DNA from 4 places in the Streptomyces sp. NPDC000410 genome. Region 2 is predicted to be linked to each of the others. Evidence: riboswitches for the same ligand, from Rfam matches in the RefSeq annotation. Region 2 holds a riboswitch; each other region holds the start of a gene.
What was found. A riboswitch is a leader RNA that binds a small molecule or an ion and turns the genes downstream of it on or off. The one in region 2 is predicted to bind cobalamin.
Positions count from the first base shown of each region.

Region 1 (7,412 bases), on a different contig from region 2:
CGCTGCTGCAACTGCTCGCGCGGTTCCACGACGTGGACGCCGGCGCGGTGCGGGTGGGAGGAGTGGACGTACGCGCGATCAGCACGCAGGAGTTGATGGGGCAGATCGCCATCGTCTTCCAGGACGTCTACCTCTTCGACGGCACGATCGAGGACAACGTACGCCTCGGCCGCCCCGACGCCTCCGACGCCGAGGTACACGCGGCAGCGACCGCGGCGCGGCTGGACGAGGTGATCGAACGACTGCCGGACGGATGGGCAGCGCATGTCGGCGAAGGCGGCACCCTGCTCTCCGGCGGCGAACGCCAGCGCGTCTCCATCGCCCGAGCACTCCTGAAGAACGCACCCATCGTCCTCCTCGACGAGGTCACCTCCGCACTCGACCCGGTCAACGAGGCAGCCGTCCACGAAGGCATCGAACGCCTCATGGCGGGCCGGACGGTCGTGATGGTCGCGCACCGGATGAGGACCGTCCAACGCGCCGACCGCGTCGTCTTCCTGGACGGCGGCCGGATCGCGGAAGACGGCAGCCACGACGAACTGCTCAGCCGCGGCGGCCGCTACGCCGATTTCTGGGCGATCTCCATGGCCCCGGCAGCGAGTGAATGAGCCGCACTCCCCGTGGCCCGGCAGCGAACGAATGAGTCGGGCTCCCCTGACCCCGGCGCCGGGCCCCTTCCGTTCTGGCCGGATGGAGCCTCGGCAAGGCACTCCTCTCCCCGAAATACTGGTGCCCGAGATGCTGGGCGGACGCCCCGGGCGCATGGGGTATCCGGTGCCGGAAGGGGCGAGTGTGCAGTCGGACGTGACGGACCGCGGTGGTGAGGCGCGCCCGGACCTGCGGGCGCGTCGGCGCGTCGGCCGGGTCGCGCTGCGGGCCGATCTCAGGAGCGCCCTTCCCGACGCCGGTGCCGCGGTGGCGGTCACCGTGGCCGTGTTCGCCTTGCTGTACTACCGGGTGCGGTCCGGCACGTCCGACACCGTCGCGGTCATGCCGTTCATGGCCGACCCGGACACCTACTGGATGTATCTGCTCAGCCAGGCGTTCGGCTGGTCGGGGCTGCTGTGGGCCTGGGGAACCGTGATGCTCGGGCTGCTGCTGTCCGGTCCCCGCCCCGACCGGCTGCCCGTGTCGCGGGCGGTGCTGGAGCGCTGGCACCGCACGACGAGCCTGACGACCATGGCGCTGATGTTCGCGCACGCCTTGATGTTCGCCGCCGAACTGGTGCGGTACGAGGCCGGGATGGCGTGGGCGGCACGGCTGTGGGCGGGGTTCGCGGACACCTTCGTGCCGGGCTGGTACGACTCGGGGACCGGAAGGCTCGCCATCCCGCTCGGCCAGGGCGCCCTCTACCTCGCCGTCCCGCTCGGCCTGCTGTTCTACGTCCGGCACCGGATCGGACCGAACACCTGGCGCCGACTGCACCGGTTCGTCATCGTCGTGTACGTGCTGAGCGTCTGGCACACGCTCCTGTACGGCACCAACGTCTGGTTCGACGGGTGGCCGCGCACCACCCTGTGGCTCCTCCAAGTGCCCGTCGCGGTGCTGCTCGTACTGCGGCTGGTCCGCCCTGCACGGGCCGCCGAGCGGCTGACGGCGCCCCGCCGCGAGGGGCGGACGTCACCGCTGGGATGGACGGCCCGGACCGCGGGCCGGGCAGCGGCCGTCGCCGTGGTCGTCGGCCTCCTCGTGGTGACGGTCTCCGGGCACGACGGCGGGCGGCCCCGTCCGGCGGAGCCGCCCGCGCCCGCCCCGCACGTTCACGAACCGGAGTGACTCGGCACCGCCGGCGCGGGCCGGGCCGCGGCCCCGGGTAGGAAGGACACCTGTGGCGCGCCCGTCCGGGGGTGGACGGCGACCTCGGCCGCGACGCCGTACACGTCGGCCAGCAGCTCCGCGGTCAGCACCTCACCGGGCGGCCCGGACGCCGCCACCGCCCCGTCGCGCAGCACGTACAGACGGTCGCAGTAGTAGGCGGCGAGGTTCAGGTCGTGCAACGCCACCAGCACCGTCGCGGGCGACTGCCGGAGGAGTCCGAGCACTTCCAGCTGGTGGCGTACGTCCAGATGGTTGGTCGGCTCGTCGAGGACCAGCAGGGAGGGCTGCTGGGCCAGGGCGCGGGCGATCAGGACGCGCTGACGCTCCCCGCCGGAGAGGCGGTCGAAGGGCCGGTCGGCCAGCGTGGCCGCGTCCACCGACTCCAGGGCCCGGTCCACCAGCGCGGCGTCCTCGGCGGTGTCCCCGTCGAGGAGCCGCTTGTGCGGGGTGCGGCCCATCGCGACGACCTCCCGGACCGTCAGATCGAAGTCGGTGCCCCCGTCCTGCACCACGGCGGCCACGCTGCGGGCCAGCCGGCGCACCGGCAGCGTCCAGGCGTCCGTACCGTCCACGCGCACGCGTCCCGCGTCCGGCCGCAGGACGCGGTAGACCGTGCGCAGCAGGCTGGACTTGCCGCTGCCGTTCGGCCCGACCAGGCCCACCACCTCCCCGGGCCGGGCGGTCAGCGAGACGTCGCGCACCAGATGACGGGCGCCGGCGGTGAGGGTGACACCCTCGATGCTCAGGTCGGTCGCGTCGCTCATGCCACTCCTCCGCTCACGTCGCGGCGGGCGTCGCGGCGCATCAGCCACAGGAAGAACGGCCCGCCGCACAGCGCCGTCAGCACCCCCACGGGGATCTCCATGGGCGCGGCGACGGTCCGCGCCGCGATGTCGGCCCAGATGAGGAACACCGCTCCGGCGAGCGCGGCCGTCGGCAGCACGCGGCGGTGGTCCCCGCCGACGAACAGCCGCACGATGTGCGGGAGCATCAGGCCGACGAAGCCGATCGGCCCCGCAGCCGCCACCAGGACGCCGGTGACGAGCGACAGCAGGACGAACATCCGGGCCCGGAACCGGGCCACGTCCAGACCCATGCTGGTCGCCGACTCCTCGCCCGCCAGCAGCAGGTTCAGCGACCTCGCCTGGACCAGCAGCACACCGATGCCCAGCAGCAGGGCCGCACCCGGCAGCCACAGCGTGCCCCACTGGACGCCGCCGAGACCTCCCAGGGTCCAGGCCAGCACGGCCCGCGCCTCGTTGCCCCGGTCGGAGGTCAGCAGCAGCATGTCCATCACCGCCGTGAGCACCGCCGCCATCGCCACACCCGAGAGCACCAGCCGCACCGAGGTGATGCGTCCGCCGGTGCGGGCCGTCGCGTAGACGAGGAACAGCGTCAGCAGGGCGCCCGCGAAGGCGGCGACCGACAGCGACACCGGGCCGAACAGGGTGACGCCGAAGACGATCACCATGACGGCCCCCAGGGACGCGCCCGACGAGACGCCCAGCAGGTACGGCTCCGCCAGCGGATTGCGGACCAGCGCCTGCATGGCGGTGCCGATGACGGCGAGGCCCGCGCCCGTGACCGCCCCGAGGATGACGCGCGGGGCGCGCACGTCCAGCACGATCCTCTCCCGGGGGCGCGACCAGGTCGGCTCCGACCAGTCGGCACCCAGCGCGTGCGTCACGATGCCCCAGACGTCGCCGGGCGGCACGTGGACCGAGCCGATGGCCATGCCGGCGGTGGCGGAGGCCAGCAGCAGCCCGCCGAGGACCGCCACGGTGCCGGCGAAGGACCAGCGGCGCGGCCCGTCCGCACCCCGGCCGCCGCGCACGGCCGGGGCGGTGGCGACGGACTTCTTGGCGGGGCCGGACGTCTTGGCGGGGACGCTCACCGGAGCCGCTCGGGGTGCAGCCCGCGCGCCAGCTCCTCGACCGCGTACGGTGGCCGGACACCGACCAGGGTCGCGGTCAGCGGCAGTACGACGAACCGCTTGTTCCTGATGGCCGGCACGTCGGCGAGGGCGGCCTGCGACAGGAGGAACTTCTTCTTGTCCTCGACGCTTCCGGCACCGGCGTAGTCGTAGATGGCGATCACCTCCGGCTTCCGCTCGACGACCTGCTCCCAGGAGACGTCGCCGAAGACGTCGTCCAGATCGGCGAAGACGTTCCGGCCGCCGGAGAGCCGGATGATCTCCGTGCCGAGGCTCTTGCCGCCGGCGGTGAAAGCCGACTTGTCGCCACTGTCGTACACGAAGACCGGCACGACGGGAGCCCCCTTGAGGGCCTCCGTGGTCCTGGTCACGCGGCCCTGGAGGCCGGCCACCAGCTTGTCGGCGCGCTCCGGGACGCCGAAGACGTCGCCGATGGTCCGGATCTCGTCGTAGGTGTCCTGCATGGACACCTGCTTCTTCTTCCCGCAGTACTCACGGTTGAGATAGGTGTCGATGCCGGCGTCGGCGAACGCCTTGCGCGAACGGCCCTCGTTCTCTGCGAACGCGCTGCCGTAGCCGCCGTAGACGAAGTCCGGGTCCGCGTCGAGAACGGCCTCGAAGGAGGGCTCCTTCTCCGCCAGCTCGGGGATCGCCTCGTAGTCCTTCTTGAGCTCGGGCAGGACGGCCGAGTCGGGGAAGGCGGTACCGACCATGCGGTCCCCCAGCCCCAGGGACAGCATCAGTTCGGCCGGATGCTGATGGATGGTGACCACCCGGGAGGGCGGCTTGTCGTACGTGGTGCGCACGCCGCAGTTGTCCAGGGTGACCGGGAACCCCTGGCCTGCCGAGGCCGATGCCTTCGCGGTGCCGGCACGGTCGTCCGACGTGCCGCAGCCGGTCAGGACGACCGTCGACAGGGCGAGGGCCGTGGCCGCCGCGCGCAGGGCCCGGCGGCGCGGCCGGGCGGAAAGGGGGAAGAAAGGGAGACGGGGCATGCCGTCGTACACGTAAGGCCTCCTGCGGAGTCCGCGCTCCTCGGATCGGGCCCGCGACAGGCCAGTGTCCTGACTCCCGGATCGGCCTTCCCCTCCGCCCTTCCGCGGCGCGCGCGGTGGCGTGCGGGAAGGGGCGCACTCCCCGGTCACAGTGGCGGGACCGTGCCGGAATCGCACCGGCTTCCTGTCTCCCGTCGCGGTGATGACCGGGTGATCTTACGATCCGACATGTGAGGGGCGAAAGGGCGTACGGTGGCTTACCGCGCGCCCCCGCCCGCGTCACCCCCTGCGGACCGCCCGGACGATCAGCCGCTCGGCGTCCTGGTCGTACGGCCGGCCGTCGAAGCCGCCGAGGATCTCGACGTCCTCGAAACCGGCCGCCAGGGTCATCTCCCTCAGCTCCACGGCGCTGTACACGAACCACACGAGGGCGGCCCGCGACACCCGCTCCCCCCGCACGAGCACCCAGTCGCTGCGCAGCCGCGCCCAGTCGTCCAGCACCGTGTCGGTCTGCACCAGCAGATCGTCGCCCCGTTGGACCACCTTGGGCGGTACGACCTTCCGGGCCAGCAGCTCCTTCCCGGCGACGTCCAGCAGGAGGGTGCCCCCGGGGGCCAGACTGTTGTGGACGGTGCGCAGCACGCGGGCGTTGTCGGCGGGATCCTCGAAGTACCCGAAGGACGTGAACATGCTGAGCACGACGTCGAAGGCCGCGGGATTCGCGTACTCCCGCATGTCGGCCCGGACGTAGTCGGCCGTCACGCCCCGGTCGGCGGACAGCTTCCGGGCCCGGTCCAGCATGGCCGGGCTGCGGTCCACACCGGTCACCTCGTAGCCCCGGCGGGCGAGCGGAACGGTGAACACGCCCGGCCCGCACGCCAGATCCAGCACCCGCGCCCCGCGCGGGAAGGCGAACAGCGCGGAGGTGTCGAGGAGTTCCTCGGCCTGGGCGAAGCGCTGGTCGGAGAAGAGGAAGTCGTAGAACTCGGTCCAGAAGTCATCGTCCTGGAATCCGCCGGTGTGTGTCATCGGACGCCGTTGTTCCTTCCGTGTCGTCGGGGTCTGTGGGGTGAGGAGGAGCGACGGTCCTGCCGCGCAGGGTGAGGAGGAGCGGCGGCAGCAGGACGCACTGGGCCGCCGCCGCGACCCAGAACCAGCCGGTGTCGCCGGTGCGTTCACCGAGGCCGTACAGCTGCCCGCCCAGCAGGCCGCTCAGGCAGGCGCCCAGTCCCGCGGCGAGCCGCTGCTGTCCGAAGACCACGGCGTCCGAGCGCGGGCTGCGCCGCAGGGCCTCCAGGTCGTTCTTGAGGAACAGAACGATGTCGCCGAGGGTGATGAGCGCTCCGCCGGTGAGGAGGGCCGCCTTCGTACCGAAGGCCAGCACCGCCATGCCGACGGCCAGGCCCGCGAAGCCGGTCACGAGGGCGAGCGGGTAACTCATCCTGCGGATCGCGTCCGAGGCGAGCGGCTGGACGACGATGACCAGCACGAAGCACAGCAGGAGCACCAGGCTGTAGAACTCGCTGGAGGCCCGCTCCACGGCGAACACCGCCAGGTAGTGCTGGAAGTGGAAGTAGAGGTAGAACGCGAGGGTGTTCGCGGCGAAGGGAAGGACCGCCACACCGCCCAGGAGCCCTTCGCCGGAGGGTCCTTCGCCGACGGGGCCCGCACCGCTCCGTTCCACGGACGTCTCGGGGAGCCGTGTGTGGCCGGCCAGGACCAGGGCGAACAGGACCGCCACGGTGAGGAACAGCGGACCGGGCGACGACAGGACGAAGGGCCCGGCGACGAGCGGGCCCACGGCCATCCCGGCGTTGAGGGCCGCGTTGCCCAGCGAGAGGAACACCGGTCGGCGGTGCTCGTCGACGCCGTCCACGAGGTACGCCTTGTTGGCGGGCAGGTACAGCGCGGCACCGCAGCAGGTCAGGATCAGCGCCGCCACGGCCATCGGCGGCCAGCGCAGTGCCGCCAGGAAGCCCACGAACCCGGCCGTGCGGACGGCCAGCGCCCACACCATGGTGCGGCGCAGCCCGATGCGCTCGGCGAGCGCCCCGCCGACGACGCCGCCCGAGAACTGGACGAGCGAGGCGACGGCGAGGACGACCCCGACCGCGCCGAGCCCCATGCCGAGCCGTTCGTGCAGGAACACCGACATGAACGGCAGGATCATGAAGCTGCCGAGCGGGATCAGGAAGGAGCTGAGGAGGAGGAACCGCAGGGGACCGGTCAGCGTGGACAGCACCGCCCGTGCACCGGACCCGGACACCGGGGGATCACCCATCGGACATGTGGCGGGCCGCATGTCCCGGTTCCGGGAAGGGCTCTGTGAGGACGCGTACGGCGCCCGCGGCGGCGACCGCGCAGTGGGTGGCGAGTTCCGCCGTCTCGGCCTCCGCGTAGACGATGCCCGCGTAGCCGCGACTGTCGTCCAGGTGCTCGATCGGGTCGCCGGGCCGCTTGACCGGGTACCAGACGGGAGAGCCCGGCATGTCCGCCAGCCGGTCGAGCCCGGCGACGCCGGTGAACACCCCGGGCCGCGCGGGATAGCCGAGGACGAACGCCACGGCCGGCCCGCCGGGCAGCTCCATGTCCATGAGCGCGGGACGCAGCCCGAGCGCCGTCTCCACCATCGCCTCGTACACGTTCACCCCGAGCGCCCGGCACAT
Region 1 is NZ_JBEPDM010000018.1:128,487-135,898, reverse strand. It holds partial or broken gene ABT342_RS20065 (ABC transporter ATP-binding protein) at 1-608, shown strand, start outside; gene ABT342_RS20060 (ferric reductase-like transmembrane domain-containing protein) at 763-1,776, shown strand; gene ABT342_RS20055 (ABC transporter ATP-binding protein) at 1,761-2,582, opposite strand; gene ABT342_RS20050 (FecCD family ABC transporter permease) at 2,579-3,652, opposite strand; gene ABT342_RS20045 (ABC transporter substrate-binding protein) at 3,709-4,758, opposite strand; cobalamin riboswitch at 4,789-4,970, opposite strand; gene ABT342_RS20040 (class I SAM-dependent methyltransferase) at 5,026-5,775, opposite strand; gene ABT342_RS20035 (MFS transporter) at 5,744-7,027, opposite strand; gene ABT342_RS20030 (ATP-grasp domain-containing protein) at 7,020-7,412, opposite strand, start outside.
Region 1: it holds a riboswitch for cobalamin, as region 2 does, so the genes downstream of both, ABT342_RS20045 (ABC transporter substrate-binding protein) here and ABT342_RS32960 (SCO2321 family membrane protein) in region 2, are expected to answer to the same signal.

Region 2 (7,491 bases):
GGACAACCCCCTCGGCCACACACTGGTCCATGTCCTCGACACCGACCGCGGCCCCGTCCTCATCGACACCGGCTGGGACGATCCGTCCGCGTGGGGCGCGCTCACCGAGGGGCTGGCCGCCGTCGGCACGGCGGTCGGCGAGATACACGGGATCGTCATCACCCACCACCACCCCGACCACCACGGTCTGTCCGGGCAGGTCCGCGAGGCGTCCGGGGCCTGGATCGCGATGCACGCCGCCGACAGCGAGGTCGTGCGGCGGACCCGTGAGGCCCTGCCGGGTACCTGGCTGGGCTACCTGACCGACAAACTCGCCGCCGCCGGAGCCCCCGAGGAGCATCTCGCCCCGCTCCGCGCCGCCCGTGACGGCGGCCGGATGCGGACCCTGCCCGGACAGCGGGCCGCGCTGCCCGACCGGGAGATCGTCCCCGGCGAGCTGCTGGACCTGGCCGGGCGCCGGCTGCGGGCGGTCTGGACGCCCGGCCACACCCCCGGCCACGTCTGCCTCCACCTGGAGGAGGACCACCCGGCGGGCCTCCCGGGTCGCGGCCGGCTCTTCTCCGGCGACCACCTGCTGCCCGGGATCTCCCCCCATATCGGCCTGTACGAGGACCCCGACGACTCCACCGTCACCGACCCCCTCGGCGACTACCTCGACTCGCTCGAACGCGTCGGCCGCCTCGGCGTCGCCGAGGTCCTCCCCGCCCACCAGTACGCGTTCACCGACGCCCCGGCGCGGGTGCGGGAGCTGCTCACGCACCACGAGTCCCGGCTCGCGGACCTGCTCGCGCTCCTCGCGGCCCCGCTCACCCCGTGGCAGCTCGCCGAGCGGATGGAGTGGAACCGCCCCTGGGAGCAGATCCCGTACGGCTCGCGGAACATCGCGGTCTCGGAGGCGGAGGCCCATCTGCGCCGCCTGGTGAAGCTCGGCCGCGCGGAGGCGGTCGCGGGCACCGATCCCGTGACGTACGTCGCGGTGCGCTGACCCGGCGGCCCGGGGCACGTGCGTACGTGCCGGCGGGGGCGCCGAGCCGGCCCGGGGCGCGCGGTACGTGACGTACGTCGCGGGGGCGCCGACCCGACCCTGGACGCGCCGTACGGGCCGGTAGAGTGTGCGAGTCGTCATCATGCCTGTACAGGGGGAAGCCGGTGCAAATCCGGCGCTGACCCGCAACCGTGACAGCCACCGTCGCAGGTGGCGAGCCGGACTGCCCCGTACTGGAACGTGACCGGCTCGCACGAGCACCGTCGAGGAATACGGGGCCGAGCCCGGTGCATCCCGTGCGCCCGCGCCCGGCTCCCCGCAGGAGAGGCAGCACCGCCCGCCATGACCGTACGGACCGTACGCCGCAGCGCAGCGGCGCTCGCCGTTGCCGCCACCTCCGCAGTGTTCTGCGTGGCGGCCTCCCCCGCCGCCCCCTCTCCCGCGCCGTCCGCCGCGCTGCCTGCCGGTCTGTACGGCACGAAGGACCCGACGTGGGACGGTGTGTGGCGGCAGTCGCTGGCGATCATCGCGCAGGACACCGTCCACGTCGTGCCGTCGGCGGAGGCCGTGGCCTGGCTGGCCGGGCAGCAGTGCGACAACGGCGGCTTCGCCTCGTACCGCCCCGATGCCACGAAGCCGTGCGACAGCAAGACGATGTTCGACACGAACGCCACCGCGGCCGCCGTCCACGCGCTCGCCGCCGCCGGCGAGCACACCGATCAGGTCCAGAAGGGCATCGCCTGGCTGAAGTCCGTGCAGAGCCCGGACGGCGGGTGGAGCTACAACCCGGGCATGGCGTCCGACGCCAACTCCACCGCGATCGTGATCGGCGCGTTCGCGGCGGCGAAGGAGCGGCCCGGCGACCTGACGTCCGAGCAGGGGAAGACGCCCTACAACGCGCTCGTCTCGTTCGCGATCCCGTGCGCCGACAAGACGGCGGGCGGGGCGTTCGCGTACCAGCCGGACGCGAAGACGGGCAAGCTGCTCCCGAACGGCGACGCCACCGCGGCCGCCGTGCTCGGCGGTCTCGGCCGCGGCATGGTCGTCCAGGGCCCGAAGCCGGGCAAGGCGCCGGCGTGCGTGACGACGCCCAGGGCCACTCCCGAGCAGTCCGCCCGCAACGGCGCGGCCTACCTCGCGAAGGTGCTCGCGAAGACCGGCCACCTCGACTCCCCGCCGATGCCCGGCGCCACGGACCCGGCCCCGCTGCCCGACTTCGGCAACACCGCGGACGCGGTCGTGGCGCTGTCCGCCGCCGGACACAAGGACAAGGCGGCCGCCTCGGTGGCCTGGCTGGAGAAGAACGCGTCCGCCTGGGCCAAGGAGGCGGGACCGGCCGCGTACGCGCAGCTGATCCTCGCCGCGCACGCCTACGGCGCCGACCCGAGGGACTTCGGCGGCGCCGACCTGGTCCAGCAGCTGAACGCGACCGGACCCACCCCCGCGTCCACCGTCCCGCCGTCCCCGGCGGCGCAGGGCGACGGCAAGGACAAGATAGGCGGCGACCGCGGGGCGCTCTTCTGGGTCGTCGGCGCCGGGCTCGCGGCGGTCCTGGGCGCGGCATTCATGATCAACGACCGCCGCAAGAACCGGAAGCAGGCCAAGCAGGACCAGCAGGCCCAGCAGGAGGCCGCCGCCGGCCGGCAGGACGAGCAGCAGTGACGCACGGGCTCCCGCTCCTCGGCAGCGCACCGGCGGCGACGACCGCGCCGCGGGCCGTGCGGCGGCTCGGCGAAGCGCCCGCGCGGGACGCGGTGACGACCACCGCGCTCCCGCCGGTGCGACGCCTGGGGGCTGCGGCAACGACCGTGCTCCGGGCCGTGCGTCCCCTCGGGGCCGCGGCGACCGCCTCGCTCCGGGCCGTGCGGCGGCTCGGCGCGACCGGGCGGCAGCTCGGGACGGGGGCCCTGTCCATCGGCGCGGCGCTCGCGCTGCTCCTGGCGGTGGCGTGGCCCGCGCAGGCGGCCGGGTACCGGTACTGGTCGTTCTGGCAGACCAACGGCGGTTCCGGCGGGGCCTCATGGGCGTACGCCACTCAGGGACCGGCCACCGCCCGCCCCGCCGACGGCGAGGTGAACGGCTTCCGCTTCTCCGTGAGCTCGGACTCCGCGGACTCGGCGCGGCCGCGCACCACCCCCGACTTCGCGGCGCTGTGCGCCGGCACCCCCGCGAAGGACGGCACCAAGCGGGTCGGCGTCGTCATCGACTTCGGCACCCCCGCCGACGCGGCGGCCGGTGAGACCCCGCCCGCGGCGCGTACCGGCTGCGCGCAGGTGCGCACCGACGCCACCAGCGCGGAGGCGCTCGCCGCGGTCGCGAAGCCGCTGCGCTACAACAGTGACGCGCTGCTCTGCGCGATCTCCGGCTACCCGGCGTCGGGCTGCGGAGAGCAGGTGTCGGGGGACACGCCCGAGCAGGCGCTCCCCTTCTACCCGACGGCTCCGCCCTCCTCGGGCGCCCGCCCGGCCGTCATCACGGCCACGAAGCCGGCGGACACCGGCCCGTCGGTCGGCGTCCTCGCGGGCGTCGCGGCCGTCCTCGCCCTGGGTGCGGCGGCCCTCTGGCAGGCCCGCCGCCGGCGCGGATGAGCCCGGCGGGCCGTTTCCGCGCGCCCGAGGCCGGCCGGAGCAACGCGCTGCACGCCGGGGCGTGGTGGGTGTGGGCCCTGGGCCTCGCCATCGCCGCGTCCCGGACCACGAACCCGCTCCTGCTCGGCCTGCTCGTCGGCGTCGCGGGCTATGTGGTGGCCGCGCGTCGCACCGACGCACCGTGGGCCCGCTCGTACGGCGCGTTCGTCAAGCTGGGGCTCTTCGTCATCGCGGTACGGCTCGTCTTCTCGGTCGTCCTCGGCTCCCCGATCCCCGGTACGCACGTCCTGGTGACCCTGCCCGAGGTGCCGCTGCCCGACTGGGCCCAGGGCATCAGGATCGGCGGCCGGGTGACCGCCGAGCAGCTGGTGTTCGCGCTGTACGACGGGGCGAAGCTGGCCGCGCTGCTCATCTGTGTGGGCGCGGCGAACGCGCTCGCCAACCCCGCCCGGCTGCTCAAGTCGCTGCCGGGCGCGCTGTACGAGGCCGGGGTCGCCGTGGTCGTGGCGATGACGTTCGCGCCGAACATGGTCGCGGACGTGGTGCGGCTGCGCACCGCGCGGCGGCTGCGGGGACGTCCGACGGGCGGGGTGAAGGCGGTGCTCCAGATCGGCCTTCCGGTCCTGGAGGGCGCGCTGGAACGGTCGGTCGCGGTGGCGGCGTCGATGGACGCGCGCGGGTACGGGCGTACGGCGCAGGTTCCGCCCGCCGTCCGGCACACCACCACGGCGCTCACGCTCGGCGGGCTGCTCGGGGTCTGCGCCGGTTCGTACGGACTGCTCGCCGCGGAGGGGGCGGGTTACGGGCTGCCGGTGCTGCTCGGCGGATTCGCCGCCGCGATGGCCGGGCTGTGGCTCGGCGGCCGGCGCCAGGTCCGTACCCGCTACCGGCCCGACCGGTGGGGTGTGCGGGCGTGGCTGGTGGCGGGGTCGGGGGTCGCGGTGGCGGCGCTGATGATCTGGTCCGGTTCGTACGACCCGGACGCGCTGCACCCCGGTGTCGTACCGCTGTCGCCGCCCGTGCTGCCGCTGTGGCCCGCGGCGTCCGTCCTGGTGGGCCTGCTGCCCGCGTTCGTCGCCCCCGTACCCCCCGTACCCCCCGTATCGCCGAAGGAGTCCTCGTGATCCGCTTCGAGAACGTCTCGGTGACGTACGCCGACGCCGCGTCCCCCACGGTCGAGGGGGTCGACGTGACGGTCCCCGAGGGCGAGCTGGTGCTGCTCGTCGGCCCGTCGGGGGTCGGCAAGTCGACCCTGCTGGGGGCCGTCTCCGGGCTGGTGCCGCACTTCACGGGTGGCACGCTGCGGGGCCGGGTCACGGTGGACGGCCGGGACACCCGCACGCACAAGCCCCGTGAGCTCGCCGACCTCGTCGGCACGGTGGGGCAGGATCCGGCGGCCCACTTCGTCACCGACACGGTCGAGGACGAGCTGGCGTACGGCATGGAGTCGCTGGGCCTCGCGCCCGACGTGATGCGGCGCCGCGTCGAGGAGACCCTCGACCTGCTCGGCCTCGCCGACCTGCGCGACCGGCCCATCGCGACGCTCTCCGGCGGCCAGCGGCAGCGCGTCGCGATCGGTTCCGTGCTGACCCCGCACCCCAAGGTCCTGATCCTCGACGAGCCCACGTCGGCCCTGGACCCGGCCGCGGCGGAGGAGGTCCTCGCGGTGCTCCAGCGCCTGGTCCACGACCTGGGCACGACGGTCCTCATGGCGGAACACCGCCTGGAACGGGTGGTTCAGTACGCCGACCAGGTCATCCTGCTCCCCGGCACGGGCGCCGCCCCGGTCATCGGCCCGCCCGCCGACATCATGGCCCTCTCCCCGGTCCACCCCCCGGTGGTGGCTCTGGGCCGCCTGGCGGGCTGGTCCCCCCTCCCCCTGTCGGTCCGCGAGGCGAGGCGGCGGGCGGAAGGCCTGCGGGGGCGCCTCTCGGGCGCGGGGGCGGGCGCCCTCGCCGGTGCCGGCGCCGACGCCGGGGGCGTCCTGCTTCCGGCCCCCCGCCGCGAGGCGGGCACCGGCGAGGGCGAGGCCCTGGGCCTCGCCGCCGGTTCTGCACCGACCGCATCGGAGCCTGCCGACGGCGGAGCGTCCAGGCGCACCCACCACCGGCCCGCGGCCGCCGATGGCGAGTCACCCACCACCAGTGAACCCGCACCCGACACCCGACCCGCACGGGTGGTGCGGGAGGGAACCCCGCCCGGCCGCCAGGCCGGGCGGGGTTCCCTCCGGCCCGCAGCCGCCAAGCGGACCCTCCTCGACAAGCTGCTCCGGCGCAGCCGCCCCGCACCGGTGATGCGGGAAGCCGGGCGCACTCGCCAGGCCCACGAGCCCGCGGCCGACATACGTGGGCTCACCGTCCGGCGCGGGCGCGTCGAAGCGCTCCGGGGCGTCGGTCTGCGCGTCACCCCCGGTGAGACCGTCGCGCTCATGGGGCGCAACGGCGCCGGCAAGTCCACCCTGCTCGGCACCCTCGTGGGCACGATCACGCCCACGTCCGGCACCGTGCTCGTCCAGGGCCGCGTACCCCATCGCACCGCACCCCCCGAGCTGATCCGGCACGTCGGCCTCGTACCGCAGGAGCCTCGGGACCTGCTGTACGCGGACACGGTGGCGGCCGAGTGCGCCGCCGCCGACGCGGACGCGGGCGCCGCGCCCGGGACCTGCCGGGCGCTCGTGGCCGCGCTGCTGCCGGGCGTACCGGACACCACACACCCCCGCGATCTGTCCGAGGGCCAGCGCCTCGCCCTCGCCCTCGCCCTCGTGCTGACCGCCCGCCCCCCGCTCCTCCTGCTCGACGAGCCGACCCGCGGCCTGGACTACGCCGCGAAGGCCCGCCTGGTCACCGTCCTCAAGGAGCTCGCCGCCGACGGCCACGCCATCGTCCTGGCCACCCACGACGTGGAGCTCGCCGCCGAGCTGGCGCACCGGGTCGTGATCCTCGCCGACGGCGAGGTCGTCGCGGACGGCCCGACCGCCGAGGTCGTCGTGTCGTCCCCCGCCTTCGCGCCCCAGGTGGCCAAGATCCTCGCCCCGGAGCCCTGGCTCACCGTCGCCCAGGTCGAGGCGGCGCTGTGATCCGCCTCGGCCCCCGCTCGATCGCCGCCCTCACCCTCATCACCGCCATCGGTGTCGTCGCCTTCGGCTGGCCGCTGCTCGCCGACGCGGAGGCGGGCGTCACCGCGCACGCGCAGGACGCGCCCTGGCTCTTCGCCGCCCTCCTCCCCCTCCTCGTCGCGGTCGTCGTCGCGACGATCTCCGACGGCGGCGTCGACGCGAAGGCGGTCGCGATGCTCGGCGTACTCGCCGCCGTGGGCGCCGCGCTGCGCCCCCTCGGCGCGGGGACCGCCGGTCTGGAGCCGATGTTCTTCCTGATGGTGCTGAGCGGCCGGGTCCTCGGACCGGGCTTCGGCTTCGTACTCGGCTCGGTGACGATGTTCGCGTCCGCGCTGCTCACGGGCGGTGTGGGCCCCTGGATGCCGTTCCAGATGCTGGCGATGGGCTGGTTCACGATGGTCGCGGGCCTGCTCCCGGGATCCGGCCGGCTCCGGGGTCGTGCAGAGACGCTCCTTCTCGCCGGGTACGGTTTCGCGGCGGCCTTCGCGTACGGCACGGTCATGAATCTGTACGGCTGGACGATCGTGCCGGGCCTCGGCTCGGGCATCTCCTTCCAGGCCGGCGACCCGGTGCACGAGAACCTGGTGCGCTTCCTGGCCTACTGCGTGGCGACCTCGCTGGGCTGGGACCTGGGGCGGGCGGTGCTGACGGCCGTACTGACGCTGACGGTCGGCGGCACGCTGCTCAAGGCGCTGCGCCGGGCCACGAGGCGGGCGGCCTTCGAGACCCAGGTCACTTTCGAGGCCTCCGAAACCCCCTCCGCGAGGTGAGGCGGCCCACAGGACCTTGGTCCCGGAACGATC
Region 2 is NZ_JBEPDM010000056.1:22,884-30,374, forward strand. It holds gene ABT342_RS32955 (Strvi_7410 family MBL fold metallo-hydrolase) at 1-985, shown strand, start outside; cobalamin riboswitch at 1,100-1,252, shown strand; gene ABT342_RS32960 (SCO2321 family membrane protein) at 1,328-2,647, shown strand; gene ABT342_RS32965 (SCO2322 family protein) at 2,848-3,573, shown strand; gene ABT342_RS32970 (energy-coupling factor transporter transmembrane component T) at 3,570-4,697, shown strand; gene ABT342_RS32975 (ATP-binding cassette domain-containing protein) at 4,694-6,649, shown strand; gene ABT342_RS32980 (ECF transporter S component) at 6,649-7,458, shown strand.

Region 3 (7,491 bases), on a different contig from region 2:
CAAGCACTGGCACAAGCGGATCGTCCGCTCCGGGCCGAACACCGTTTTCCCGTACCGGGAGAACCCTCCGGACCGGATCATCGGCGAGGACGACATCGCCTTCGCCGATTTCGGCCCGATCTTCGAGGAGTACGAGGCGGACTTCGGCCGCACCTTCGTCCTCGGCGAGGACCCGGCCAAGCACCGGCTGCGCGCCGACCTGCCGGTGATCTTCGCGGCCGGCCGGGAGGCGTTCCGCGCCGATCCCGTCATCACGGGCCGGCAGCTCCACGCCGAGGTACAGGCGCTCGCCGCCAAGGCGGGCTGGACCCTCGGCGGATGGCACGCGGGCCACCTCGTGGGCGAGTTCCCGCACGAGACGATCGACGGCGCCAAGGCCGAGTCCTACATCACCCCGGACAACGACCACCCCATCCGCCGCACCGACCGGGCGGGGTGGCGCTGCCACTGGATCCTGGAGATCCACCTCATCGACGAGCGACATGGCTTCGGCGGTTTCTACGAGCAACTGCTCGACCTGGAGTAGCCGTCCGCCCCGCCGCCCCGCCCGGGTTCAGTGCAGGTCGGCCGGCGCGGGCGTGGTGTCGTCGAGGTCGTCGAGGAAGCCGCCCGACTGGTGCTGCCACAGCTTCGCGTAGGCGCCGTCCGTGGCGAGCAGCTCCTGGTGCGTGCCCTGTTCGACGATCCGGCCGCGGTCGAGGACCACGAGCCGGTCCATGGTGGCGACCGTGCTGAGCCGGTGCGCCACCACGAGCGCCGTACGCCCCTCCATGAGCCGCCACAGCGCGTCCTGGACGAGGATCTCGCTCTCGGAGTCCAGGGCGCTGGTCGCCTCGTCGAGCAGCAGGATCGGCGCGTCGCGCAGGATCGCCCTGGCGAGGGCGACCCGCTGGCGCTGTCCGCCGGACAGTTTCACCCCGCGCTCGCCCACCATGGTGTCGAAGCCGTCCGCGAGCGCGTCGGCGAACTCCGTGACATGCGCCGCCTCGGCCGCGCGGCGGATCTCGGCGTCGGTGGCGTCCGGCCGGGCGAACGCGATGTTGTCCCGCAGCGTGCGGTGGAACATCGCCGGGTCCTGCGGGACGTAGGCGATGAGACTGCGCAGGTCGGCCTGGCGCAGTTTGCCGATGTCCTGCCCCCCGATCAGGATCCGGCCGGAGTCGATGTCCGTCATCCGCAGCAGCAGCCGGGTGAGCGTGGTCTTGCCGCCGCCGGACCGGCCGACGAGGCCGATCTTCGTGCCGCCGGGCACGTCCAGGTCGAGGCCCTCGAAGAGCGGCTTGCCGCCCCCGTGGGCGAACGTCACCTGTTCGAAGCTCACGTCGGCGGACTTCGACAGGAGCGGCTCGGGGGACTCCGGGTCGCACACGGTCGGCGGGGTCAGCAGCAGTTCGGTGAACTGCGCGCCCTCCGTCATCGAGCTCTCCAGGCGGCGGTAGATCTGGTTGAACTCGAACATGATCCGCGTCGCGCTGGTGTAGTAGGCGAAGGCGACGACGACCGCCTCCACGCCGTACCCGTTGCCTGCGAGCGCGACGGCGAGCAGCAGGCCCAGCGCGTTGGTCAGCACGGACATCGGCGCGACGACGGTGTCGATGCGCAGGTTGCCGTAGTCCCAGGAACGCAGCGTGAGCCGCCTCGACTCCGCGACCCGCGACCGGTGCTCGGCGGCCTCGCGCTCCTCGGCGGCGAAGGCCCTGACCGTGTCCATGTTCATCAGGCTGTCGGAGACGTGGCCCGACACCCGGGCGATCGCCTCCTCCCGCTGGTCGACGAGTGCCTGGCGGCGGCGGACCAGAGGCGTCACGCACAGCGCCGTCAGCGTGATCGGCACCAGGAGCGCGAGGACGAGCAGCGGTTCGTACTGCCACAGCACCACCGATCCGAACACCAGCGGTACGAGGCTGCCCACGACCTGGAACGTCAGTGTGTCGACGAAGTCCTCGTAGCACCGGGCGAAGCTCAGGACCCGCTTGGTCAGCGACCCGGCGAAGTTGTCGTGGAAGAACGCGGCGTCCTTGGCGAAGAGCTCGTCCATGCCGACCACGTACAGGTGCTCGATGCCGAGGGCGTCGAGACGGTTCAGGCAGTGGTATCCGATGCGCCACAGAGCCTCGGCGAGCAGCAGGACCGCGGCGAAGCCGAGGACGTAGGGCAGTGCGGAGCCGATGTCGGTACCTGTGCCCTCCGCGATCCGGCCGACGAGCTTCGCCACGACCAGCGGCGCGATGTAGTTGAGGCCGATGTTGCCCAGTGCCGGGAGCAGCATCGCGGGTACGGTCAGCCACCGGAGCCGGGCCAGCTCCCGTCCGTAGTAACGAAGTGCCAGGAGCACCGGACCCTTGCCCGGCGAACCCTTGCGCGATTCAGACGATCCCATCCCAACCCTGCTTCATCGGACCGGAACGACAGGATTCGCAGTGTCCCGCGACGGCACCCGCGCGGTCCAAGCATTTTTCTCCAACCACCCAGCACCGGGGATACCGGACCTTCGGGGCGTACCGCATGGCCGGGCACCCCCGGGGCCCGGCGCCGAACCCGATCACGGTCGCCGGCCGCGCCGGTGCCAGGGGATGTGGCTCGACCGGCACTTGGCGGGCCTCGGCACGGTCGAGGAGACGGGTGCTGGGCGGGGACGGGGCACCGCCGGCGGCCGTACCGGCGCGGCGGGCGGCGTACGAGCTGCACCCGTCGCTTCTTCCGGCCTGTCCCACGTGGTCCGGGGCGAGTTCGATCCGCGGGTCCGAGCGGTCACGCGTATCTCGGCGATCGTCACCGATGCCGGCGCGAACCTCTCGCACGCCTCGATCGTCGCCCGCGAACTCGGCATCCCGGCGGTCGTGGGCTGCGGGAACGCGACGACGCGGATCCGGACGGGCGACCGGATCCGCGTCGACGGCGGGCAGGGGACAGTGGAGGTCCTCAGGGCGGCATAGCCCTGGCGTGGCGGCGCTGCCCGGAGGGGGGCGGCGGCCGGTCCCGTACCGGCGCCGCCCGTCGCCTACTGGCCGGCGCCCTCGGCGAGGGTGTGGGCGACCAGGGCGTTGGCGTGCCCGTGCCCCAGGCCGTGCTCGGCCTTGAGCCAGGAGACGAGCTCCATGTGCTTGGTCAGCGGAGAGGAGCGGATGAGGTCCTGCCACTCGGATATCGGCCGGCCGTACTTCTTCTCGATCGAGGGGAAGTAGCTGGCGGGGCCCTTCACGGCGTCGGTCATGGGATGCTCCGTTTCATCAGCGAAATGATCTTGATGGTGTCGATGGTGCTCGATGGATCAGCGGCCGGCTAGTGGTGCTCCGTGTCGGTGAGCAGACGGGCCGTCACCGCGGTCAGCCACGCCAGGCCGAGCCCCGCCCCGGCGGTGAAGGCCAGGACCGAGGCGGAGGAGCCGACGAACCCGGCGAGCACACCCACGGGAGCGATACGGGAGGCCACGGCCCAGCCGCGGTGCCCCCGGGAGGAGAGCGGTCGGGCCAGGACGAGGAACGCGGCGCACAGCGCGAGGTAGCCGACCATGCCGCCGGCCATGTGGGCGGCGCCGTGCGCGCTGAGCGAGGTGGCGTCGGGAGCCCCGACGGGGAATCCGGCCCCGGCGTCGGCGGGGAAGACGGCGGCGGCCAGGAACGACGCGCCGAACACGCCGACCAGGAGCGGTCCCCACACCCCGCCGGGTTCGCCGCGCAGCACCCGGCGCAGCCCGATCGCGCCGGCGGCGAACAGGGCCGCGGTGACCACGAAGTTCACCGTCTGGATCCAGCCCAGGTCACCGAGGGCGAGCTGGCTGATCGCGTTGCGGGTGAAGTCGAAGCCGTCGCGCGTGAGTCCCTGGGTGACGCCCACGGCCAGGAACAGCGGGCCTGCCACGAGGCCGCCGGCCAGCAGTCCGCGCGCCGCCGGTCGCGGCGAAGTCGTGGCGTGGGTGGCGTGGTGGGCGGCGCCGAGCGTGTGGGCCATGGGGAACCTTCCTCGTCATGGTGTTGTCGCGTATATGACCGGTGCCGGGGACCGGAGTCATCGGCCCTGCGAACGTGATCCACATCACCTGCCTCCGACCCCCCGGGCCGCGCGGGTGGGCCGCACGGCGGGCGGCCTCGCCGGGACGCCTGGCAGCCGCACCCGTACCGCGTTTCACGGGAAAGTGCCGTCCGCGCACACCCACGGAGGGACGGCCGCCCCCTCGAACCCACCGCGATCCCGCCGGGCGCCTCCGGGAGGTCCCGTGAGCACGCACACGCCGCCCCGCTTCGACCCCACCCGCGTCCCCCACCTGCCGGGTTCGTTCGCACCGGTGACCGAACAGGTCGACGTCGCCGACCTGGACGTGACGGGCGAGACCCCAGTCCGGGGTCGATCCGGAAGGGGCAGGCCGACTCGGTGAGGGCCGGCACGCGGTCGGCGTGCCGAACGACGTTGATGTCGGGACGGACGGCCGCGAGGACTTCGGCGGGTCCCTGCCCGCGGGCATCACCGCCCACCCCAGGACGGCCGCGGGCAGCATGGCCCACACCCTGCTGGACGACTCCCGGGTGGAGTTCCCCCGCGTCGACGACCGGCGCATCGGCCGGCGTCATCGCCACGCCGCGCCGGCCACCGAGACCGGACGGGCGGACCTGTTGCCGGGCGAGCACGACGCCGTGCGCTGGTACGACACGGGGACCGGCGCCGCCGGCGTCCGGCCGGCTGCCCACCGAGGTGGATGCGCCTGCTCAGTATTTGCAAGCCATGGGCAATAAGCCAGCGCGTGGGACGGACGGGGCAGCGGCCCGGCGCTCGTCGCGCGGGCCCCGCGCCCCCGCGACCTCGGCGTACCCGCCCGCCGCCGCCACGACGAGGTGCGGTCGGCCGCGCCCGGAGCAGCGGAAATCAAGACAATGCCCGAGGCCCCTCTGTCACGCTGCCTGGGTGCGCCACTACGCTGGCAGCGCAGTCGGTTCGCGTCCGTACACGACGCGTCGTAAGAGGGAACCCGGTGGGAATCCGGGACTGTCCCGCAGCGGTGAGTGAGAACGAAAGCCGTCAACAGCACTGACCCCCATGAGGGTTCGGGAAGCGACGGCCGGTAGGAGTCGCCGGAGCCACCGGTCGACGCGCCCACGAGTCCGAAGACCTGCCACTGCGCGCGTGTGTCACGGACGCACGCGCTGTTCACGGTGGCCTCGAGGGTTGGGTCGACGGTGCAGGCCGGCGCGCGCACACGCGACGCGGCGCCTTCTCCCCGTCGACCCACGTGCTCGGGGCCGGGGCGGCGAGGGAGGGCGTGTTCGTGACCGGGGAGCATCGCGTCCGGGGCTTCGGAGCGACAGTCGCCGGCGTCTGCCACGGTACGTTGGGCGAGCTGTACCAAGGACCGCTGCGGGCGGGCGGCGATCCGGAATTCGCGATCGTGTCGTTCCCCGTCGACCGCCACTCCTGGGTGTACTTCACCCGGGAGACGGGGCCGCGGCAGGCACCGCCGTTCGGCGAGAAGACGGCGGCGGCCGTGGATCTGTTCCTGGACCGGTTAGGGCTGACATTGCCGCCGGGCCGCTGGAGCACCCATTCCGACCTGGGCGTCGGCGTGGGGATGGCCAGTTCGACCGCCGACATCGTGGCGACGCTGCGCTGTCTGTTCCGCGTCTTCTCCCTGCCGTACGACCCCGACGTCGTCATGGGGATCCTGTCGGCGATCGAGCGGGCCGACAGCGTCTTCCTGGACGAGTTCGCGCTCTACCTGAGTGGCCGGCACCGGGTCGTCCGGCGACTGGGCACCGATATCGGCTTCCACACCGCCTTCATCACGGAGCCGGGCACCGTGGACACCGCCGCCGTCACCCCCCTGCTGCTGGGGCACTACCGGCGCCGTGCGGCGGAGTACGACAGGTGCCTGACCGACCTGCTCAAAGGGTTCGCCGCCGGGGATCCGCCGGCGGTCGCCCGGGCGGCGACCACAAGCGCCGTACTGTCCCAGGAGGCTCTGCCCAAGAGCACCTTCGACGCCGTCCTCGCCGAGCGCGAGGCCTTCGGGGCGGACGGGGTCTTCGTCGCCCATACCGGCTCTCTCGTCGGATACCTCTTCTGTCGCCGGCCTGCTCCCGCCGTCAAGAACGAGCTGTCCGCCTTCTTCCACTCGCTGGGCCACCAGTGCTCGTTCGCCCGAGGAGGCTATGGGTGATCCACCCTCACATCACCGACGCGCTCAAGGTCCCCGACCTCGTCCGGCTCACGGAGAACACGGTCCTGATCCGGTTCGAGTCCATGAAGGTCTACTCGGCGCTCGCCGCCGTCCGCGACCTGCGCGACCGCGGCGTGATCAGGCCGGGCCAGACGCTCGTGGACAGCTCCAGCGGCATCTACGCCTACGCCCTCGCACTGGCCTGTCACCGCTACGGCATGCGGTGCCACATCGTCGCGTCCACCACCGTGGACGCGACGACACTGGCCCAACTGGAAGTCCTCGGCGCCACGGTGGAACAGGTGACTCCGTCGCCGAGCCTCAAGCTGGACCAGGAGTTACGCGTGCGGCGAGTGCGGGAACTGCTCGCCGCACGGCCCGACGTGCACTGGATGCGCCAGTACCACGACAACGTGCACTACCTCGGCTACCGGGAGGTCGCCGACCTGGTCTCCGCCGCGGTCAGGGACGACAGGCCGCTGTCCGTGGTCGGCGGCGTCGGATCGGGGGCGTCGACGGGCGGGCTGGTCGAGCACCTGCGCCGCCGGGACCCTTCGGTCCGGCTCGTCGGTGTCCAGCCGTTCGGCAGCGTGACCTTCGGCAGCCAGGACCACCACGACCCCGCCGCCATCATCGCCGGCATCGGCTCCTCGATCGTCTTCGACAACGTCCGCCACGCGCTCTACGACGCCGTCCACTGGATGGACTTCACCCACGCCATGTCCGGCACCGTCGCCCTGCTGCGCGACCACGCCGTCTTCGCCGGTCTGTCCAGCGGTGCCGCCCATCTGGCCGCGATCCACGAGGCACGCCGGCACCCCGACCGGCTCCATGTGGTGATCGGCGCCGACACCGGCCACCGCTACGTCGAGAGCGTCCACTCCCGCCACCGGGACGCCCTGGACCCGGCCGCGCTCAAACCGGTCGAGGTCGACACCCCCGAAGCGATGTCCATGCCGTGGTCGACGATGGCGTGGAACCGCGCCGCGGCCCCGGCGCCCTGGAAGGAGCCGGCCGCATGACCGTCGTATCCCTGGAATCGCTCACCTTCGGTCTCGGTCACCTCGTCCGGGCCGCGGAACGGCTCGGCGAGCAGCTGGTCCTCCTGACCTCGGACCCTTCCTGGTACGGCCACGAGCTCCAGCGGTTGCCGTCGCACGCACTGGACGTCGTGACGACGGACACCTTCGACACCGAGGCGGTGGCGGCACACCTACGCCGGATGCCGGAACTGCGGGGCCTGATCAGCTCCACGGACACCTGGACGACGGTCGGCGCCGAGCTGACGGCCCGCCTCGGCCTGCCCGGCCTGGACCCGGCGGTGCTGCGGCTGACGCGCGACA
Region 3 is NZ_JBEPDM010000018.1:120,454-127,944, forward strand. It holds gene ABT342_RS19990 (M24 family metallopeptidase) at 1-526, shown strand, start outside; gene ABT342_RS19995 (ABC transporter ATP-binding protein) at 554-2,380, opposite strand; gene ABT342_RS20000 (PEP-utilizing enzyme) at 2,574-2,936, shown strand; gene ABT342_RS20005 (DUF4287 domain-containing protein) at 3,002-3,214, opposite strand; gene ABT342_RS20010 (DUF998 domain-containing protein) at 3,283-3,951, opposite strand; gene ABT342_RS20015 (hypothetical protein) at 4,395-4,730, shown strand; cobalamin riboswitch at 4,909-5,125, shown strand; gene ABT342_RS20020 (GHMP family kinase ATP-binding protein) at 5,261-6,148, shown strand; gene ABT342_RS20025 (cysteine synthase family protein) at 6,145-7,170, shown strand; gene ABT342_RS20030 (ATP-grasp domain-containing protein) at 7,167-7,491, shown strand, end outside.
Region 3: it holds a riboswitch for cobalamin, as region 2 does, so the genes downstream of both, ABT342_RS20020 (GHMP family kinase ATP-binding protein) here and ABT342_RS32960 (SCO2321 family membrane protein) in region 2, are expected to answer to the same signal.

Region 4 (7,491 bases), on a different contig from region 2:
TCCCGGGTGAGGTCGCGCAGCAGCACGGTGAGGGCCACGCGCGAGGGCACGTCCAGGAAGGCGGTCGGCTCGTCGAGCAGGACGACGTCGGGCTCCTGGGCGAGCGCCCGTGCCGTGAGCACCCGCTGGCGTTCGCCGTCGGACAGTTCGGCGGCCGGGCGGTCCGCGAGGTGGGCGGCGCCGACCGCCTCCAGGGCCCACTGGACGGCACTGCGGTCGGCCTCGGTCAGGCGTCCCGTGAAGCCGGTGTGGGGATGGCGGCCGAGGGCGACCAGTTCGCTTGCGGAGAGCAGGCCCGCGTCGACGCGGTCGGTGAGGACGACGGCGAGCCGCCGGGCGAGGGCGGCGGGGGATTCCCCGGCGATGGGCCGGCCGGCGACGCGTACGCTCCCGGCGAGCGGGGGCAGCAGGCCGCACAGGGTGCGCAGCAGGGTGGACTTGCCGGCGCCGTTGGGGCCGAGCAGTACGGTCAGTTCACCGGCGCGGGCCTCAAGATCCAGGCCCGCGAGGACCGCGCGCCGGGTGCCGCGTCCCCAGGCGGTCCGGGTCCGGTGGCCGACGGTGAGGCCGTAGGTGGCGAGTCCGCCGGGGGGTGCCGCGGTCTCGGGCGGGGCGGTCGGCGTCACGCGTACGGTCGTCCCGGTCATGGGGTCACCCCTTGCAGGCCGCGTCGGCTGCGGATCAGGAACGTGATGACGACCGGGGCTCCGAACAGCGAGGTGATCGCGTTCAGCGGGAGCACCGCGTCCATCCCGGGCGGCTGGCTGAGCAGCGCGCAGGCCAGGGCGAGGAACGCGCCCGCGAGCATCGACGCGGGCACCAGCACCCGGTGGTCGGAGGTGCCGAGCGCGACGCGGGTCAGATGCGGTACGGCCAGGCCGAGGAAGGCGACCGGGCCGCAGAACGCGGTCGCGGCGCCCGCCAGGAGTGATGTGCCGAGCAGTGCGAGGTCGCGGCTGCGCCGGACGTTCAGTCCCATCGTGCGGGCGTAGTCCTCGCCGAGCAGCAGCGCGTTCAGGCGTTTGGTGGTCAGCAGGGCGGCCGTGAGGCCGGCGCCGATCACCGGAAGCATCACCGTCAGGTCGGGCCAGGTGGTGGCGGAGAAGCTGCCCAGCCCCCACATCACGAACTGCTGGGCGCGTTCGGGCCTGGCGTACACCAGCATCACACTGACCACGGCCGTCGCGGCGGAGCCGATCATCACTCCGATGACCAGCAGGGTGACCGCCGAGCGCACCCAGCGCGACAGCAGCAGCACGAGCGCCAGCACACAGCCCGCGCCCAGCGACGCGGCCAGCACGACGCCGACGCGGCCCAGCCCGGCGAGGTCGCCGGTGAAGCTCCCGGCCACGCCTCCCGTGCTGACCACCACGGCCGCGACGCCCATGCTCGCCCCCGAACTCACCCCGAGCGAGAACGGGTCGGCCAGCGCGTTGCGGAACAGCGTCTGCATCTGCACCCCGGCCACGGCGAGCGCCGCGCCCACGGCGGTCGCGGTCAGCGCCCGGGGCAGCCGTACCTCCTCGACGATCACCGCCCACCGGGGATCGGCCCCGGCGCCGCCGGACAGGACGCGCACCACCTCGCCGACCGGCACCTGGTACGAGCCGACGGCGATCGTCAGCACGAACAGCGCCGCCGTCCCGGCCGCCAGCGTGCCGACGACGAGGAGCCGCCGGTGCCGCCCCGCGGCCGGTGGTGTCGCGACCGGTGGCGGGGCCGGTGCCGGGGCCGGGGCGGCCGGTTCGGCGGTCCGTGTGCTCACGCCCGGGGGACCTGGGCGTAGAAGGTGAAGGTGTGCCCCTCGGCCCGGTCGGGGTGGAGGATGGCGAACAGGTCCGCGAGGACGAGATCGGGCCGCAGCACGCCCCGTTCGTAGAAGTCGTTGCCGCCTCCCGGGCCCTGCGCCTTCGTGTTCGTCCAGACCTTCCCGGCCTTCATGGCGTTCAGTTCGCCGTAGCGGCGGTCCGCCTTGGTCGCGTCCGCGGTCGACTTCCACGGCTGGTCGACCAGCCAGACGGGCGCGTCGCCGCCCTTGGCGTACACGGCCTCGAAGGTCAGCTGGAGATTGCCGCTGCCCGTGTCGTCCGCCCACGGGTAGGTGCCGCCCGCGTCCTTGATCAGCCTTCCGGCGTAGCTGCCTCCGGCGGCCATGCTCCACGTGCCCTGGTACATCGTGCCCGGCAGCACCTTGACCGGCTTGCCCGCCGTGGCGGCCTTGGCGGCCTTGGCGGCGACCTTCGCGTAGTCGCTCTCGACGGTGTCGAACACCTCGCCCGCGCGCTTCTCGGCCCCGGTGAGCGCGGCCATCGCCTTGACCCATTCGGCGCGGCCCAGCGGACTGGGCTCCAGCCACTCGGCGTTGGCGACGACGGCGATGCCCGCCTGTCGCAGCTTCGGGTACTGCGGGTCGTCGGTGCCCTGGGTCATCAGGACGTCCGGTCCGGCCCCGATGACCTTCTCCGCGTCGAGCGTGTTGTCCTTGGCGTACTCCGTCACCTTGCCCGACGCGATCCGCTGACGGACCTCGGGCGAGCTGACGAACGCCCCGTTCGCCACACCGGTCAGCACGTCGAGGGTGCCGGTCTCGGTCAGCAGCGGCAGATGGGTCGTCGAGGCGGAGTACAGGCTCTTGACCGGCGTGGTGATCGTCGGGGCGCCGGCCAGATCGCCCGTCAGCTTCGGTTTCGGGGCGCCGCACTTGACCAGGACGTACGACTCGGGCTTGCCCTTGGGGTACGGCTCCTTGACCGTGAGGACCTGGTAGCTCTTCTCGTAGCGCAGGGTGAAGTTCTTCGCGTGCTCCACCGTCGATTTGACGGGGAAGTAGTCCTTGGCGGGGTCGAATCCGGAGATGCAGCCATCGGCGGCGGATCCGGAGGCGCGGGGGTCCGCCGTCGGCCGGCCACCGTCGCCGCACGCGCTGAGCGTCAGCCCCAGGGCACCGAGCAGGGCTACGGCGGCGGCTGGACAGCGGAGGGACAGGACGGGTCGTACGGGCATGGGGGTGCTCCTGGCATGCGTGAAGCGCGCGCCGCCGGGGATCCGGTCGTGATCCGCTGTGGATCCGGTCGTGATCCGGGCGCGCGGGTGGTTCCTCGGTACGGGGAGGGGCCGGGGATCGGAGGGTCGGCCGCCGCGGACTCAGTGGGCCGCGGGGCGCGGTCGGGTCCGTTCTTCACGGTCTGCCGGAAAAGCAGGGTCGGCACAGGTACGTGGGCACACGGCGCCACCGTCCTCTCTCGGGGAAATCCGCCCCGGTAAGTCGAGGTGCGACGGCGTGAGTCTCCTGACTCGGGATCGACGCTTCCCCGGCCTTCCCACCCCCGACGGGGCGGTGGCTTCGGCGGAGTCGCTCCCCCTACACAGTGGCGGTACCGTGCCGGAATCTCACCGGCTTCCTCGTTCCGCCGTCGCTTGTCGCAGGGAGCATCCCAGCCCGCGCGTGATTGCGCCAGCCCCCCTGAAGCCGTCGGGCGGCATGATGAGGTGGGATCATGACGACGACTGAAGCGATCGTGGTGCCCGAACTGTACGTCGGCTATCCGACGGTGGCCTTCGGCGGATACGTCGCGGGCGTGCTCGCGCGGCGGTCCGACGACGCGAAGCCCGTGCGGGTGGACTTCCGCGGGCCGGTGCCGGTGGAGGTTCCCGTGCCGATCGCCGAAACACCGGGGGGCGGCTGGCAGTTGGGCGAGAGCGGGCGGCCGCTGGCGACGGCGTCCCCGGGGGAGCTGTCGGCCGACGTGCCCGACGCGCCGTCCCTGGCAGAGGCCCTGGCCGCGGCCGAGGCGTTCCGGGCCGACCCGCCGCCAGGAGTCGTGGACTGCTTCGGCTGCGGCCCGGACCGTACGCCGGACCGCGGCCTGCGCCAGCACTGCACCGTGGTCCCGGGACGCGATGTGGTCGCCGCCGCGTGGGTGCCGTCCCCGGCCCTCGCGGACGCCGGCGGGGAGTTTCCGCCCGAGCTCGTCTGGGGCGCCCTCGACTGCCCCGGCAACTGGGCCGGGTGCCTGCTGGGTACGCAGCGCCCGGGTGCGGTCACGGCGTCCCTGACGGGGACGCTGCTGCGCCCGGTCCGGGCGGGCGAGCCGTACATCTCGTACGCCTGGCTGCTCGGCGAGTCGGGCCGCAAGCACACGATGGGCGTGGCCCTGGCCACCGCGGACGGCACCCTCTGCGCCCACGCCGAGGCGCTGTGGCTGGACCCGCGCACGTAGGCCGCGGCTACGAAGTCCCTTCCGCGCCCCGGACGCGTCCTGTCCGCGTCCCACCTGCGTCCCGGCCACCTTCTGCCTGCCCGGCGGGAACGAGCCACAGTTCGACGAAGTCCCGGGTGAGCGGGGCACATTCCCCCCTCAACATCCCGTTCACACCGGTTCACGGCGGTTCATCGAGGGTGCTCAAAGGCATCGAGGCGACGCACGCCGAAACGTCCGCTTAACGAACATGACCATTCACCCAACGGACGATTTCTGGCCAACTTGTTGACGCGCCCCTGACAGCAGGGCACTTCTGGTGCCACTCTTCCCCCGTTCCACGCAGTCGTACCGCTCCGCCAGCTCTGCCCGGGCAGCCCACCCAGCCGCCCGTAACCCCCCTCGCAGAAGGAGTTCGCGTGAGACCCACGCACAACCGTCGTCGCGCCACAGCGACCGGTGCTCTGCTCGCAGCCGCGGCCCTGCTCGCCGTCGGCGTCCAGTCCGGTTCCGCCACCGCGGCCAACACCGCACGGGACACCGCGGCGCCCGCCGCGAAGGCCGCCGACCCCGGCGCCCTGCCCAAGTCGCTCACTCCCGCCCAGCGCGCCGAGCTGATACGCGAGGCCAACGCCACGAAGGCGGCCACCGCGAAGGAACTGGGCCTCACCGCCCAGGAGAAGCTCGTCGTCCGCGACGTCGTCCAGGACCGGGACGGCACCACGCACACCCGCTACGAGCGCACCTACGCGGGGCTCCCCGTCCTCGGCGGCGACCTGGTGGTCGCCGAGACGAAGGCCGGGAAGACCGAGTCGGTCACCAAGGCGTCCGCGGCCACGCTGAAGAACGTCGACACCAGCGCCGAGGTCGCCCCGGCCACCGCCGAGAAGCAGGCCCTTGCCGCCGCGAAGGCCGAGGGCTCGAAGAAGACCGAGGCCGACCGCGCGCCGCGCAAGGTGGTCTGGCTCGTCCAGGGCAAGCCGACGCTCGCGTACGAGACCGTCGTCGGCGGCCTCCAGCACGACGGCACGCCGAACGAGCTGCACGTCGTCACCGACGCGTCGACCGGCAAGAAGCTGTACGAATGGCAGGCCGTCCACACCGGCACCGGCAACACCCAGTACAGCGGCCAGGTCACCCTCGGCACGGCGCCCTCGTACACGCTGACCGACACCGGCCGCGGCAACCACAAGACGAACAACCTCAACCGCGGTACGTCGGGCACGGGCACGCTGTTCTCCGGCAGCGACGACGTCTGGGGCGACGGCACCCCGCAGAACCTGGAGACCGCGGGCGCGGACGCGCACTTCGGCGCCGGGGTCACCTGGGACTACTACAAGAACGTGCACGGCCGTTCCGGGATCCGCGGTGACGGCGTCGGCGCGTACTCCCGGGTCCACTACGGCAACGCGTACGTCAACGCCTTCTGGCAGGACTCCTGCTTCTGCATGACGTACGGCGACGGCGCGGCCAACGCCAAGCCGCTCACCTCCATCGACGTGGCCGCGCACGAGATGACGCACGGCGTCACCTCCAACACCGCCGGCCTGGTCTACAGCGGTGAGTCCGGCGGACTGAACGAGGCCACCTCCGACATCTTCGCGGCGGCCGTGGAGTTCTACGCCAACAACGCCTCGGACAAGGGCGACTACCTGGTCGGCGAGAAGATCGACATCCGCGGGAACGGCACCCCGCTGCGCTACATGGACAAGCCCAGCAAGGACGGCTCGTCCAAGGACGCCTGGTACTCGGGCATCGGCAACATCGACGTCCACTACTCCTCGGGCCCGGCGAACCACTGGTACTACCTGCTCTCCGAGGGCAGCGGCGCCAAGACCATCAACGGCGTGAACTACGACTCGCCGACCTCGGACGGCCTGCCGGTCACCGGCATCGGCCGCGACAAGGCGTCGCTGATCTGGTTCAAGGCGCTGACCACGAAGTTCAACTCGTCCACCAACTACGCCGGGGCCCGCACGGGCACCGTCGCGGTGGCCACCGAGCTGTACGGGGCGGGCAGCCCCGAGGTCCTCGCGGTCGAGCACGCCTGGGCCGGCGTCAACGTCGGTTCCCGCCCCGGCGGCGGCAACCCCGGCGGCAAGGTCTTCGAGAACACCGCCGACGTGTCCATCCCGGACTCCCCCGCCGCCGCGGTGACCTCCTCCGTGACCGTCTCCGGCGTCACGGGCAACGCCCCGAGCAACCTCGCCGTCGGCGTGGACATCGTCCACACCTACAAGGGTGACCTCGTCGTCGACCTGATCGCCCCCGACGGCTCGGTCTACAACCTGCACAACCGCTCCGGCGGCAGCGCCGACAACATCAACCAGACCTACACCGTGAACGCCTCCAGCGAGGTCGCCAACGGCGTCTGGAAGCTGCGCGTCCAGGACAAGGCCGCGATCGACACCGGCTACATCAACAGCTTCAAGCTGACCTTCCCGTAGCGGACAGGAAGTGAAGCGAGCGCCCTGGGGGAACTCCCGTTCCCCCAGGGCGCTTCGCCGTATCGTGAACACATGATCAAGGTGCTGCTGGCCGACGACGAGACGATGATGCGCGCCGGTGTGAAGGCGATCCTCTCCTCCGATCCCGGAATCGAGATCGTCGCCGAGGCGGGTGACGGACGTGAGGCCGTCGAACTCGCCCTGAAGCACCGGCCGGACGTGGCGCTGCTCGACATCCGGATGCCGCGGCTCGACGGGCTCGGGGCGGCGGAGGAGCTGCGGCGCGTGGCCCCGGAGACCGCGCTGATCATGCTGACCACGTTCTCGGAGGACGAGTACATCGCGCGGGCGCTCGGCTCGGGCGTGAGCGGCTTCCTGCTCAAGTCCGGGGATCCGCGCGAGCTGCTCGCCGGGATCCAGGCGGTCTCGGAGGGTGCCGCGTACCTCTCGCCCGAGGTGGCGCGGCGGGTGATCGCGCAGCTCGGGACGGGCGGCCGGCTGTCGAAGGCGGCCGAGGCCCGCGCCCGGCTGGAGCCGCTGACCGGCCGCGAGCGCGAGGTCGTCGCGCTCGTCGGGTCCGGACTGTCCAACGGGGAGATCGCCGAGCGGCTGTACGTCGTGGAGGGCACCGTCAAGGCGCACGTCAGCGCGGTGCTGGCCCGGCTCGGGCTGAAGAACCGGGTGCAGCTGGCGATTCTGGCGTACGAGGCCGGGGTGGTGGGCGACGACGAGCGCGAGGCCGGCGCCTAGACAGTGGCTTCGACGTGGCGTCGTGCGCCCGGCGGGCGGGCCCGCGCGCCCGGACCACCGGGCCGGGCCTACGCGTCGCGTCGCGTCAGGACCCG
Region 4 is NZ_JBEPDM010000028.1:7,483-14,973, reverse strand. It holds gene ABT342_RS24575 (ABC transporter ATP-binding protein) at 1-647, opposite strand, end outside; gene ABT342_RS24570 (FecCD family ABC transporter permease) at 644-1,765, opposite strand; gene ABT342_RS24565 (ABC transporter substrate-binding protein) at 1,762-3,003, opposite strand; cobalamin riboswitch at 3,261-3,430, opposite strand; gene ABT342_RS24560 (PaaI family thioesterase) at 3,498-4,220, shown strand; gene ABT342_RS24555 (M4 family metallopeptidase) at 4,619-6,646, shown strand; gene ABT342_RS24550 (response regulator) at 6,719-7,396, shown strand; gene ABT342_RS24545 (ABC-2 transporter permease) at 7,465-7,491, opposite strand, start outside.
Region 4: it holds a riboswitch for cobalamin, as region 2 does, so the genes downstream of both, ABT342_RS24565 (ABC transporter substrate-binding protein) here and ABT342_RS32960 (SCO2321 family membrane protein) in region 2, are expected to answer to the same signal.